Regions from separate parts of the Paenibacillus xanthanilyticus genome, predicted to be linked through region 2. Evidence: riboswitches for the same ligand, from Rfam matches in the RefSeq annotation. Region 2 holds a riboswitch; each other region holds the start of a gene.
The links. Region 2 has a riboswitch for ZMP and ZTP ahead of ACFSKT_RS00255 (DJ-1/PfpI family protein). Riboswitches for the same ligand answer to the same signal wherever they lie in the genome.
Positions count from the first base shown of each region.

Region 1: linked by a shared signal. The riboswitch ahead of rpiB (ribose 5-phosphate isomerase B) and the one ahead of ACFSKT_RS00255 (DJ-1/PfpI family protein) in region 2 are both predicted to bind ZMP and ZTP.
Region 3: linked by a shared signal. The riboswitch ahead of ACFSKT_RS21390 (bifunctional 5,10-methylenetetrahydrofolate dehydrogenase/5,10-methenyltetrahydrofolate cyclohydrolase) and the one ahead of ACFSKT_RS00255 (DJ-1/PfpI family protein) in region 2 are both predicted to bind ZMP and ZTP.

Region 1 is NZ_JBHUHA010000002.1:2,450,860-2,455,405, forward strand. Features, by position in the region: gene glyA (serine hydroxymethyltransferase) at 32-1,279, opposite strand; gene ACFSKT_RS28320 (TIGR01440 family protein) at 1,320-1,952, opposite strand; gene rpiB (ribose 5-phosphate isomerase B) at 1,966-2,424, opposite strand; ZMP/ZTP riboswitch at 2,549-2,631, opposite strand; gene ACFSKT_RS28330 (low molecular weight protein arginine phosphatase) at 2,670-3,266, opposite strand; gene ACFSKT_RS28335 (manganese efflux pump MntP) at 3,347-3,907, opposite strand; gene ACFSKT_RS28340 (L-threonylcarbamoyladenylate synthase) at 3,990-4,546, opposite strand, start outside.
Region 2 is NZ_JBHUHA010000001.1:43,785-48,330, forward strand. Features, by position in the region: gene ACFSKT_RS00240 (alpha/beta hydrolase family protein) at 1-247, shown strand, start outside; gene ACFSKT_RS00245 (LysR family transcriptional regulator) at 261-1,130, opposite strand; gene ACFSKT_RS00250 (DMT family transporter) at 1,256-2,134, shown strand; ZMP/ZTP riboswitch at 2,160-2,239, shown strand; gene ACFSKT_RS00255 (DJ-1/PfpI family protein) at 2,294-2,881, shown strand; gene ACFSKT_RS00260 (ADP-ribosylglycohydrolase family protein) at 2,997-3,944, shown strand; gene ACFSKT_RS00265 (LURP-one-related family protein) at 4,022-4,504, shown strand.
Region 3 is NZ_JBHUHA010000002.1:981,400-985,945, reverse strand. Features, by position in the region: gene ACFSKT_RS21400 (stalk domain-containing protein) at 1-1,422, opposite strand, end outside; gene ACFSKT_RS21395 (hypothetical protein) at 1,664-1,963, opposite strand; ZMP/ZTP riboswitch at 2,097-2,177, shown strand; gene ACFSKT_RS21390 (bifunctional 5,10-methylenetetrahydrofolate dehydrogenase/5,10-methenyltetrahydrofolate cyclohydrolase) at 2,237-3,088, shown strand; gene ACFSKT_RS21385 (hypothetical protein) at 3,156-3,326, shown strand; gene ACFSKT_RS21380 (histidine phosphatase family protein) at 3,527-4,162, shown strand; gene ACFSKT_RS21375 (hypothetical protein) at 4,278-4,546, shown strand, end outside.

The DNA of each region.
Region 1 (4,546 bases), on a different contig from region 2:
AACGCATCGGGGCCGTAAACAAAAGGTTCGATTAGTACGTCATGCCAGGATAAAGCGGGTACTGCGCCGTCAGATCGGACACCATGCCGCGCGCTTTGGCCAGCGTCGCTTCGTCGTCCGGGTTCTTCAGCACGAGCGCGATCACTTGCGCGATCGTCTTCATCGCGCTGACGTCCATGCCGCGCGACGTCGCCGCCGGCGTGCCGATCCGGATGCCGCTCGTCACGAACGGGCTCGTCGGGTCGAACGGAATCGCGTTCTTGTTGACCGTGATTTGGACGGAGTCCAGCACGTGCTCGGCTTTCTTGCCCGTGATGTTCAGGTTGCGCAGGTCGATCAGCATCAGGTGGTTGTCCGTGCCGCCGGACACGAGGTTCAGCCCTTGCGCGACGAGCTCTTCGGACAGCGCCTTCGCGTTGTCGACGACGTTCTGCGCGTACTGTTTGAACGACGGCTGCAGTGCTTCGCCGAACGCGACGGCTTTGGCCGCGATGACGTGCATGAGCGGTCCGCCTTGGGAGCCCGGGAAGACGGCTTTGTCGATCGCCGCCGCCCACGGCTGACGGCACAGGATCATGCCGCCGCGCGGTCCGCGCAGCGTTTTATGCGTCGTTGTCGTAACGAAATGCGCATGCGGTACCGGGCTCGGGTGCAGACCCGCCGCGACCAGACCTGCGATATGCGCCATGTCGACCATGAACAGCGCGCCTACGTCATTGGCGATTTGGCCGAGCTTCTCGAAATCGATGATGCGCGGGTACGCGGATGCGCCGGCCACGATCAGGCGAGGGCGATGCTTGAACGCCGCTTTGCGCACTTCTTCGTAATCGATCGTGAACGTGTTCTCGTCGACGCCGTAGGCCACGAAATTATAGAGCAAGCCGGACGCGTTGACCGGAGAGCCGTGCGTTAAGTGGCCGCCATGCGCCAGGTTCATGCCCAGTACCGTGTCGCCAGGTTTGAGAGCAGCCAGATAGACCGCCATGTTCGCTTGCGCGCCGGAGTGCGGCTGTACGTTCGCGTGCTCCGCGCCGAAAATTTCTTTCGCGCGTTCGCGGGCGATGTCCTCGACGATATCCACGTGCTCACAGCCGCCGTAGTAACGTTTGCTTGGATAACCTTCCGCGTATTTGTTCGTCAATACCGTGCCAGCCGCTTCCAGCACCGCCTCGGAGACGATGTTCTCGGATGCGATCAGCTCGATGTTGTCGCGCTGGCGTTGAAGCTCCAGGCCGAGTGCTTTCAATACTTCAGGGTCTTGTTTGCGCAGATTTTCCATTGGACGTGTCCTCCTCTATATCGTGAAGCTAGTCAAAATGTCAGTCGCACATGCCATTATCCGAATCCGTCTTGCCAACCGTCCCGCCGCTCGCGGCAGGGGCCAGTCCTGCCGCCTCCCGCGTATACACCGCCCGCTCGCCGCCGATTAGCTTCGGCCGCGTATAAGCCATCGTCACGTGGGCTTCGCCGATCCGCCTCACCGAGCCGCGCACCGGAACGGCCACGCGCCGCAGATGCATGCCGATGAACGTATCGCCGATATCGATGCCCGCGTGCGCCTGCACCGTCTCCGCCAATACCGCGTCGTCCAGCGTACGGAACGCATAGGCCGCCATCGAGCCGCCCGCCTTCGGCACCGGAATCGCCGAGACGAGCTCCAGCCCGTACCGATCCGCCGCGGCCCGTTCGAGCACGAGCGCCCGGTTCAGATGCTCGCAGCATTGATAAACCGGGTAGAACCCGACCTTCTCCCGTGCCGCTTCGACGCCGCGATAGATCGCTTCAGCCGTCTCCAGCGTCCCGGAAGTCCCGATCCGCTGGCCGATCACTTCGCTCGTGCTCGTGCCGACGACGAGCAGCTGTCCGGGGCGCAGACCGCCCGCTTCCGCGAGCTCCAGCACCGCCTGCCGCACGTCCCGCTCGATCGCCGCCAACCGCTTTTCTCCGCTCATGGCCGGTTCCCCCTTACGGATGGATGACATTGGCGGCTTCGAGCTGCATCACTTTGTTCAACCGTCCGACGTGACGCTCGCCGCCGGAGAACGGCGTCTCGGTCCAGATGCGCACGATCTCTTGTGCGAGACCCGGGCCGACGACGCGTTCGCCCAGCGCCAGCACGTTCGTATCGTTGTGCTCGCGGGTCGCCTTCGCCGAGAACATGTCGTGCACGAGCGCGCAGCGAATGCCCGGCACCTTGTTCGCGGCGATCGACATGCCGATGCCCGTGCCGCAGATCAGGATGCCGCGGTCGGCCTTGCCCTGCGCCACGCGTTCCGCGACCGGCACCGCGTAGTCCGGGTAGTCGACGGATTGATCGCAATCGCAGCCCAAATCTTCGATCTCATGGCCAAGCGATTGCAGGAACGGCACGATTTCGTCTTTCAAGCGGTAGCCGGCGTGATCGGCACCAATAGCGATTTTCATAAGGAACGTTACCTCCCGCATGATCCGCATAAGGGCGGAAAAAGTCGAATTACATTGGTCCCATTATACCCCATTAACGCCCAAAAGACGAAAAAAGAGCATAGCGCGCTAAAAAACGCGCGATGCTCTTTGCCCAGGCGACCGGCCGTATATTCCGATGCTCCACCGTGGTTTGATCCACTTTCGTCGCCAGTCACATCGGAAACCGTTATTTGCTTTCATCATACTTGATCGCGGGTCTAAAATCAATCCGCTTTCGGCGATTCGCCGTACAATTTGAGGAGCAGCTTGTCCATCGACTGCGCGATCTCGTCCGCGCAAATCCGGTACATCTCGAGCGAGCCGCCGAACGGGTCGGCGATATCAAAGCCCGGGATGCGGCGCTCCAGCTCGAGCAGCCGGTTGCGCTCTTCCGGCGACAGCTGTCCGCCGAGCGCCTGCTTCATATGCCACTCGGTGTACAGCGCCTCGAGCTCCGCGATATCCGCCACGACCGACTCGTCGGTCTGCGTGTATTCCTTCAGCGTGAACGTCTTGTCCACCGCGTTCGGGAAACGCTGCAGCAGATGCCGCTTGTGTCCGGTCGTCATCGTAAGCACCAGGTCGGCCCATTCCACCGAATCGCTCCCGATCGCGGTGGAGCTGCCGTCATCGGGGATGCCCCGGCCGCGAAGCACCGCGCGCGCGTGCTCGGATACCGGCAAGCCGTCGACCGTCGAGACGCCCGCGGAGCGAACCTCGATCGGCAGCGAGCGGAGGCGCGCCTGCTCGCGCAGCATCGCCTCCGCCATCGGAGAGCGGCAGGTATTACCCGTACATACAAACAAAATCCGTTTCAGCATAAGTCCCCCTCCTTCGTCATCCGAAAAGCGGCGCCGTCTAGGCGATTCTTCCTTCACGAGACGTTCGTTCGTGCCACTGCCTACAGTATAAACAAGATGCCGAAGGTTAACAAAATAATTCCGCCGAGCGCCTCGCCGTATTCGCCCAGCCCCTTGCTCACTTTGCGACCCAGCAGCAACCCCAGAATCGACATCAGCCCGCCGATAAAGCCGAAGAGCAGCACCGTCAGCAGCACGTCGGCGGCGAACATGCCCAGCGATATGCCGACCGAGAACGAATCGATGCTCACGCTCAGCGCAAACACGGTCAAGCCGAACACCGAGCGGTGGTTGAACGACGGCACTTCCTCTCCGCGCAGCGAGCTGTAAATCATATGCCCGCCCAGCAGCAGCAGCAGTCCGCCGGCGACGACCGTGGCCACCCCGCCGAGCAGCGAGCCGACATATTGCCCCGTGAAGATGCCCAGCAGCGGCATAATAATATGAAAAAGCCCAATAATGACGCTTAGCTTTACAATATCAAGCAGCCGGATTCCTTTCAACCCGATTCCGATTCCCAGTGAAAATGCGTCCATCCCGAGCGCCACCGCCATGATGATGAGCGTCAACAATTGGCCGGTCTGCAAGCTCGCCTCGATCATCGTCATACCCCCTGTCCAAGTCTCATCAGAGCATATGCGGACAAGGGGCGAAACATGATTGGCGGGTTGGGGCAGGACATGGCTAGACGCGGACGACCCTGTGACCCGCCGCCTTCACGAGCCGGTTCATAAGCGCGTGGCCGATGCCCGTCTCCGGGACGGCTTCGGCCCATATGCGCTGCGCGTCTCTGTCGTCGAATGCCCGAAGCGCGGCATACAGCGCCTGCGCCGCGTGGTCCAGACGCGACAGACTGCCGAGCGAAATAACGTCGTCGGCGTCATAGAGCCCGGCGTGTTCGTCGAATGTGAGGATGCCGACGCGCTCGCCGCGCGCCCGGGCAGCGTGCGCCTCGCGCTGGATATAGGCGCGGCGGGCCTCCGCTTCGCCCTGCACCAGCTCCATGACGCCTCGGGGCGCGTAATGCGCGTATTTCATGCCTGGCGAGCGCGGCGCCAGGGCGGCGTCGGCGGATAGGGCGGGCGCCTGCGCGGTGTCGGCGGCCGGCTGGACGGCCGGAGCGGCAGAGAGGCTGGTGTGGCCTGGCCCGCGCGGCGGCGCGTTACGCTCCGGCGCTTGCCCGATCGCGGTTGCGGAGCCGGCCGCCCCCGGAGCGGCGACGGCGTCGTATTCCACGCGCG
Region 2 (4,546 bases):
GGTCGCAGAGGGCGCGGAGCATTACAATTTCACGGACGCGCCCCGCTTGTCGCCGCTGCTTCCGAAGACCGGCATGACGGGCGGCATGAAGGCCGATCGGTCGGCCCGGCTGATCAACGACGTCGTGGCCGATTTCTTCGACCGCCATTTGAAGGGCGAGCCGGCCGAAGCGAAATTGCTTCAGACCTACCCGGAGCTGGAGGATGTCAAATCGCAATTTCTATCCGAATCTCGCGGGCTGGAGTAGTTGAGGTGGGTCTCTAACGCGCGGCCGTAGGGCTCCCGGGGAGCATGGCGATGAATTCACGCAGCGCGCTGCTGACGAACGAATCCTTGCGCGTAATAAAGTGGGTCGTCATGCGGCCGTACAGTTCCGGCAACGGATAGGCGCGAAGCGTCCCTTCTTCGATCTGCTTGCGGATGACGGCAAGAGGCATGAGCGAGATGCCAAGTCCTGCGGTGACGCCGCCTAGTATAGCGTCCAGCGTGCCGAATTCCATCGTAACCGGGTTCGCGAGTCCCTTTGATCTGACCCAAGCTTGAAGCACGTCGCGATAGGAGCAACCGGCGGTAAAGACAAGGATCGGCCTGGCGAGCGCCGCTTCCAGATCGGGCATGGACGGTGGCGTGACGACGACGAGCTCCTCTTCGAACGTCGGCATGCCTGCAAGCTCCGGATGATCGACGCCGCTGCCGATGAACGCGCCGTCCAGCTCGTAACGAAGCACTTGATCGATGAGGAATTGGGTATGACCGGTCGCGATGGACAGCGATACGCTCGGATAGCGGCCATAGTAAGCGGTTAGTAGACTCGGGAGTCTGACCGCGGCGGCGGTCTGCGTCGACCCGATCCGCAGCGAGCCGCCGGGTTCATCGGATGCGGACAACGCGAGCGCGGCTTCATCCAGGAGACCGACGATCTTATCGGCGTATTGCAGCAGCAGCTTGCCGCTGCCCGACAAGTCCATGCCCCGGTTGTGCCGGGTGAACAACGTGGTGCCCAGTTCGATCTCCAGATGGCGGATGCGCGCGGTAATATTGGACTGGACATAGCCGAGCGTCCGAGCGGCCTTCGTGACGGAGCCTTCGCGTGCTACGGCCTGAAAGATGCGCAAATCGCCGCTTTCCATGGCAGAGCCCTCCTTACTTATTCAGGTATCACTGCGAATGATGGCTGTTATCGTTACCCTTCATTATACAGAAATGCAAGCCTCCGATACAATGAGACCACGACGACAACCTGGAGGTTTTGCGTATGATGCGACTGAATTACACGTTGCTGGTTTTGATGACGACGTTCTTGATGGGCATCGCGTTCCCGATCGGGAAGATGGGGCTGGACTATGCGCCGCCGTTCCTGCTGATGGGCGTTCGGTACATGCTGGCCGGCGGTATGCTTGCCATCGGCATGGTTGGGCGGGCACCCTTGCCAAGAGGCATCGAGTGGCTGCGAGTGGCTGCGATCGGCTTCTTGCAGACATGTGCGGTGATGGGCTGCGCTTACTATAGCATGCATTGGATTAGCGCCGCCGAATCTTCGATCTTGACATTCACGAACCCGCTCTTCGTTATCGTGCTCGGGACGCTGCTCTACGGCGCGCGTTACCGGCCGCGCCAATGGTTCGGCGTCATGGTCGGCTTTACCGGTGTGGCGATTGCTTTCGGGGCCCGGCTCGGCTTTGGTCCCGGGACGGCGGTCGGCCTATGCGGCGGACTGCTGTTCGCATGCTCGACGCTGCTGATCAAACGTTGGGGCGGCCGCTTCAACGTCTACGTGCTCGTGGCGTACCAAATGCTGCTCGGCGGGATCGGCCTGCTGCTCTTAAGCTTGTTCACCGAACGGATGACGTTCGCGTTATCCGGCCGTTCCGTGGCTATCGTCGCGTGCCTGGTCGTCTTCTGTTCCATCCTTCAGCTGACCCTCTGGTTTCGGCTGCTCCAGACGGGCGATCCGGCGAAGACGAGCGCATTTTTGTTTCTGGTCCCGCTCTTCGGCGTGTTGAGCAGCTGGCTGCTGCTCGGCGAACCGCTGACCTGGCATGCGGCTGTCGGGGGCATATGTACCGGCGCGGGCATTTTTCTCGTCAATTGGGAAGGGACTCGGCGCATGGAAAAATCGGTTGCCGTTACCTGAATATGGGTGTACACTGAAGGAAATCAAAGGCGCATGCGACTGGCGTAAACATGGAGAACCATGGGGGAGCATGCCGCTTATCAGCCGTACGCCTGGGCGAAGTATTTGATCTTGCGGTCAAATGCTTTTTTATTTTCTACGGAGGGCGGATAGATACGGATGAAAATGGCTTTTGTATTGTTTGACGGCATGACGACGCTGGATTTCTCGGGATTCTTCGACGCCATGACGCAGCTGAACCGGGTGCCGGGGACGGGAGGCGTGTCATGGCGATTCTGCGCGTTGACCGAACGGATCGTGGACGACCGGGGGCTTGCGATGCAGGCGTCCGCCGTGGCGGAGGATCTGTCGGACTTCGACCTGGTCTTCGTGCCGGGCGGTATGGCGACCAGGCAGCTGCGCCATGACGAGACGTTCCTCGCTTGGCTGCGCACCGCGGATGGCGTTCCGTGGAAAGTGTCCGTCTGCACCGGAGCGCTGCTCATAGGAGCGGCGGGCTGGCTGAGCGGCAAAAGGGCGACGACGAACAAGTCGGCATACGAGCTGCTCGCGCCTTATTGCGGAGAGGTCGTGCGTGAACGGTATGTGCGGGACGGTCATGTCTTCACGGGCGGCGGCGTATCGGCTTCGATCGATCTGGGCTTGTTCGTCGCGGAGTCGCTGTATGGCACCGCGGCGGCGAGGGAAGTCGGACGCATGATGGATTATCCGTATTATCGCTTTAAGGAAGATGGACCAAGGTCCTAACAGAGGTCGGATGACCGGAGCTATGGCGGACGTCATTCATGGGGCGAGCGAATGGCGAACGAGACGAGAATCGTATTTAAGACGGCGGACATCCATTTAAAAAGGGAGCATGAGGATGAGTAAAGTTAGAGACGGAATTCTAGGGTTATGCGTCGGCGACGCGCTCGGCGTACCCGTCGAGTTCAGATCCCGCAAGGAACTGGAGGAATCGCCGCTTACGGACATGATCGGATACGGATCCCACAATCAGCCGGCGGGGACGTGGTCGGACGATAGCTCGCTGACGTTCGCGCTGATGCAGAGCGTGGCCGATTGCGGCGGCGTCGATTTGTACGACGTTGCGGACAATTTTACCGGCTGGTTGTATAAATTACGCTGGACGCCGCACGGCCGCGTATTCGATGTCGGCATTGCCACGGCCCGGGCGATCGAAAGGCTGAACGATGAGCTGATTCGCCCCGATCTGGCGGGCGGACGCAGCGAGAGCAGCAACGGCAACGGATCGCTCATGCGGATATTGCCGCTTGCTTATGTGCTGCAAGGTGCCGAGATGGAAGAGCGAATGACGGTAATTCGGCAGGTATCGTCGATCACGCACGGACATGACGTATCTGTAATCGGGTGTTCCCTTTACGTGGAGATCGCGATCGGTCTATTGGACGGGATGGCGCTGCACGATGCGATTGCAGGGGCCGTCGAGACCGTCAACGCCGCTTACGGCGAGAATCCCGAGCTTCGTCGATACGATCGCATCCTGCAAGGGGGGCTCCAGGACATCGCGCGCGAGGACATCCAATCTGGCGGGTATGTCGTGCATACGCTGGAAGCCGCTCTATGGTGTCTGCTGCATGCATCGTCTTACGAGGAAGCGGTGCTGGAGGCGATTAACCTAGGCGACGATACGGACACGACGGGCGCGGTTGCGGGCGGTCTGGCCGGCATCATCTACGGCGCCGCGTCAATACCGTCGCATTGGGTAGCGGGACTTGCGCGGCTCGCCGATATCGAAGCGCTGTGCGTTCGTTTCGAGGCGGCGTGCGGAGCGGCCGGTCAAGCCGACTAATTCATCCGCCTTGGGCCATGCTGTGCGGCCGACGGGAGGCGCCACGAGAAGGCGAAGAGATGGGAGGCGCGTGTTCCATGGAGCTGTACTTTCGAGACAATGTCTTCAATTCCGGTACGACCGCCATTATGAATGCGAATCAGGATCAGGTGGGCGAAGTCGATTTGCGGAGTACGTTCGGTTCGTCGCTGGAGGTGTTTGACGGCGCGGGGGGCTCGCTCTACAGCGGCGGGTTTCCGTTCTTCTCGGGCAAGTGGACCATCACGGGCGCCGATGGCGCGGAGCGCGGCAGGCTGCGCGGGCGCATGTCGTTCCTCTCGAAGAAATTCGAATACGAGGCGTACGGCAGAGGCATCTTCGATATCGAGGCGGGAGCCTTCTCCAGCGAGTATGAGATTCGCGACGGACAAGGGCAGCTGGCGGCGACGTTCGAGAAAGTGAGCGGCTGGTTTTCTTCGTCGGCCTACCGGCTGAGCTGCGAGATGACCGCCGTGGATGCCTTCGAATGGGTGGCCGTAATTCTCGGCTTGAACGAGATCCAGAAGCGGCAGCGAAGCTGAATGTGGAGCGGGTGGCAGCCGGGCGGCAAGACCTTCGCGGCG
Region 3 (4,546 bases), on a different contig from region 2:
GATGCTGATCTGCTCTTCCTTCTGCTTCCATTCGACCTTGGCCCCAAGCTGTTCGCTAATGAAGCGAAGCGGCAAATACGAGTAGCCGCTCACGCTGAACGGTTCCGTCTGTGTCTGGACCGTCTTGCCGTTCAGCGTCGTCGCGCCGCTGCGGTAGTCGATCGCGATGCGCAGCGGGCTTGCGCCGTTCGTTCCTTCGAGCGTGACCGTCTTCGCCGAGTTGTCCCATGCGATTTTGGCGCCAAGCTTCTCGAAGACGGAGCGCAGGGGCACGAACGCTTGGCTGTCGCGCGTCACGACGCCGTTCGTCAGCGCGATCGTCTCTCCGTTTAATACAAGCGCGATCGGCGGCTGCATGGGAACCGGGATTATCACGGATGCATGGTCGAGCCCCCATGTCCAAAGTTTGCCGTCCGTTTTCTGAAAGAGACGTCCGCTGTCGCTTAGGCTGTCCACATCTTCGGCATGCAGGATGAAAGACGGATTGGACGGCATTCTGTCGACCTCGATGCTCGTCTCATACAGCTTGCCATTGTTGGTTAGGACGAAGAGCGACCTTCCCGCAACGTGAGCCTCGCGTACGTCGTTGATCGTCGCGATGCGAACCGGCGTCTGCTCGTGATACACGGTGCCGTCCGTGAAGCCGGTTACCGTCAGGCCCCAATACCATAACCGCGAATCTCCGTCGATCGCCGTGAAGGCATTAAGTTTCTTAATGTCGTTCAAGCCTTTCACTTGCTGCGGCGACTGATCCGATTGCGACAGCTCGTCCGACACAGCCCAGACGGTACCGTCGTCCTTCAACGCATAGCGGCCTTCCAGCGCAATAATGCCGTTTAGGCCCGCGACCGGAGTGAAATCCGTACGGCCTTGCGTCTGGCGCAGCACCGTCCCGTCTTTCTTCAAGAACAGCCATTGCTCGCGGTTGCTGAGCTTTACGTCCGCCGCGAAGTACGAGCTCATGGCGATGACGTTGTCGATGCCGGAGAGTTGGACGATTTCGGTAGTCTCCAGTTTGCCGTATTCCCTGTAAGGGAGGCGGTACACCGCGCCGGCCGCATCTACGGCGAGGAAGGCGGTATCATGATGGATGACGTCGGTCAGGCCTTTCATGCCGGGCACCTGCACCGCGGTCGATTTGCCCGTCCGATAGTCGACGGCCCAATGCCAGACGGTATCGTCTTTCTTCACGGCGAACTGGCCGATCGACGCCTTGATGTCCTGTAGCGCGGTTACCTGCGTCGGCACGGAGCGTTCGAGCATGCCTTGACTGCCCCATTCCCAGAGCGTGCCGTCTTTCTTCACGATGGTGCCGAGTCCGTATTGGGCAGTCGTCCCGCCGGCTGGCGCGGCTGCGGCAACCGTGACGATTTGAAGCGCGGTAAGGGATGCGAGTATTGCGGATCCGATGCGTTTTCGCATAGGGGGGGATTCCTCCTTCGGTCGTGGCGGTGTAAACAAACCACCCATTAGACGCTTCGGAGGCGGGGAAGGTTACGATAGTTAGGGAATATATGTAAATTAAACTTTTCTCATCGCATCGCAGTTTATCATCGTAAAGGGAAACGCGCGTTTCGCCGGCGCCTCGGGCATGGAGGAACATCGGAGGAACGCGGCATAAGCCGAAGCTAGCGCAAGTCAGCGCCTCCCAACCAGACTCGGATCAGAGGCGAAACCGCTCGATATGGGAGGACAGTCCTTCCCGCAGCAAAATCTCTTTCTGCTTCGGTCCGAATAGATCGAAATGGGGGTATCGGTCGCGGCGATGGATGTAAGCCGGATTCAACCCGTGCTGCCTGCACCAGGCGGACAGCCGTTCCAAGTCGGCGCAGCCCGCTTTGGTCACGGTCCGCATGCCGGGGAATCGCTCGTCGGTCCAATAATGCGTCAGAAAAGCGATTTCGCCGCGTAGGACCGCTTCCTTCCACGCGTTCAATTGTTGTCTTGTAATGCCTAGCGCCATGTCGGATCCACCTTTCTCCCTTTACTTTACCACGGCGGGTCAGGGATTTCGAAGCGCTGCAGGACTCTTTCGTTCGGCGAGCGAAAACGAGTCTTGCTCAGGTGCGCGCTTCGGCCTATAATGGTCGTAATTGAACGTGATGCGTAACTGGCGGAGCATGGGGAACCATGAGGGAGCGCATTGGCGGTAACGGCCGTACGCCTGGGCGAAGGTAAGGGGAGCAGCATCCCTTGCCTTTTTTTGTTTTGATCAATCCTACAGGAGATGAACCAAATGGCGGAAAACACATTGATTTTGAATGGAACGACGGTGGCGGACGGCATCAAGGCGGATCTTGCGGCGCGGGTAGCGGTATTGAAGGAGAACGGGATCGTGCCCTGCCTGGCGACGATCCTCGTCGGCGACGACCCTTCGTCGGCCACGTATGTGCGGATGAAAGGGAATGCCTGCGCGCGGCTCGGCATGGAGTCGCGCCGGATTCATCTGGGGGCGGAGACGACGACGGAGGAGCTGATCGCGGTCATCGACGAGTTGAACGCCGACGACGGCGTGCACGGCATCCTGCTCCAGCATCCGGTGCCGCATCAGATCGACGAACGCGCGGCGTTCGAAGCGATCGCGATCGGCAAGGACGTGGACGGGGTGACAATGCTCGGTTTCGCGCAGAACGCGTTCGGCATGGCGGAATATCCGTCCTGTACGCCGGCGGCGATCCTAACCATCCTCGACTACTACAACCTGCCGATCGCAGGCAAGCACGCCGTCGTCGTCGGACGCAGCCCGATTCTGGGCAAGCCGGTGTCGCTCATGCTGCTGAACCGCAACGCGACCGTGACGGTCTGCCACTCCAAGACGGAGGGCTTGGCCGAGCTTGTCCGTCAGGGCGACATTGTCGTGGCGGCCGTCGGCAAGCCGGCCTTTATCCAGGGCGAGTGGATCAAGGACGGCGCCGTCGTGCTGGATGCCGGCTATAACGAGGGCAACATCGGCGACGTGGATTACGAGGCATGTCTCGCGAAGGCGAGCGCCATCACGCCAGTGCCGGCGGGCGTCGGTCCCGTCACGATCGCCACGCTGCTCAAGCATACCGTGGACGCCGCGGAAAGAAGGGTGTTTCAACCGTAGTAAATCCGGGTATACGCGAATATACTGTGCTGAAGTCGTCTATTCGTGGTAAAGGAGCTGAGCTGAAGTGGAGATTGGTCAGTTCGAACAGGAAGTCTATACCGTAGAATTCGCGGATCGGCACTATAACGTCGTTTACTACCGGGAGATCGAGGCGATCGGCACGGAGGATGCCCGGCAGCAGATTCTGCTGCACCACCCCGACGCCAACATTCGCGCGGTCACCCGGAAAGAATAGCTTGTCGCAAGGAAGAACCGCCCGCGAGCGCCAGCTCGCGGGCGGTTTCTTTGTGTCACGTCGATAACCGGCCCTTGGATGGGGGAGGAAAATATGGACTGGCGGCGAACTTACAGAAGAAATGCAGCTCCATTGACCGTGAGAAGATAAATTCGGGCGGAACGGCACAAGCCGGGATCCGCATAGGGAGGTTCTACTCGTTGGCAGCTTCAACCTATTTGTATTTCGTCCGTCATGGGAACACGAACTTTTCGAAGGATCTCGAGCGGGAAGGCGCCGGCGCGAAGTTGACGGAAGAGGGCGAGCGCGATGCGCGGCGGGTGGCGGAGCTGCTGGTGGGCGAGGGTATCGACGTCATCGTCTCCAGTCCGCAGCATCGGGCGCGGGATACTGTCGCTCCGCTGGCGGAACGGCTGGGGAAGGAGATTACGCTTATCGAGGCGCTGAAGGAACGAGCGATCGGCAGCTTGAGCGTGGATATACCGGAGGAGGCGTTCCGGCGCGCAGTGGCGCTTTCGTTCGAGGATCTGGATGCGGCGTTACCCGAAGGGGAGACGACGCGGCAAGCGCGAGCGCGGGCGGTACCGGCGATCTCGCGCTTGCTGGAGGATCACGCAGGCAAACGGATCGCGATCGGCACGCATGGCAATATCATGACGATCATGCTCCACTATTTCGATGCGCGCTACGGCTACGCGTTCTGGTCAAGCACGAGCAAGCCGGACATCTACAGAGCGAGGTTCGAAGGCGGGCGGCTGGCCGAGGTGGAGCGATTGTGGGAGGAAGAGAGGACTGCGAGACCTTCATCCGTCACGCCGGGAGACGACAGCCGGTGACATGGACAGCCGACCGTGCAAGGAGCTGCTGCGTCATCGCACGACAGAGGCGCAGCTTGCGCATTGGTACGACGGCGGCAAGCGAATTTAACAACAGAAGAAAGGCGTTGTTCGCATGACCTTATATTATTACATGGCCGCAGGCCGCGAGCTGCCGACGGGCGCGTTCGGCAAGAACAAGACGACGATGACGCTGAATCATTACGTAACGCGCGTAAATCCGGCTGCGGCCGATAACGGGCCGATGCAGATGCTGCTGCGGAAGTACCCGGCGGGCGAGCAGCTAATGGAAGTGTACGAGACCGAATTGGATGCCGTCGGCTTGTTCGTTAAAGGTCCCATGGAAAACCCGGGAGCCGAGCATCCGTTCCAGCTGCCCCATAT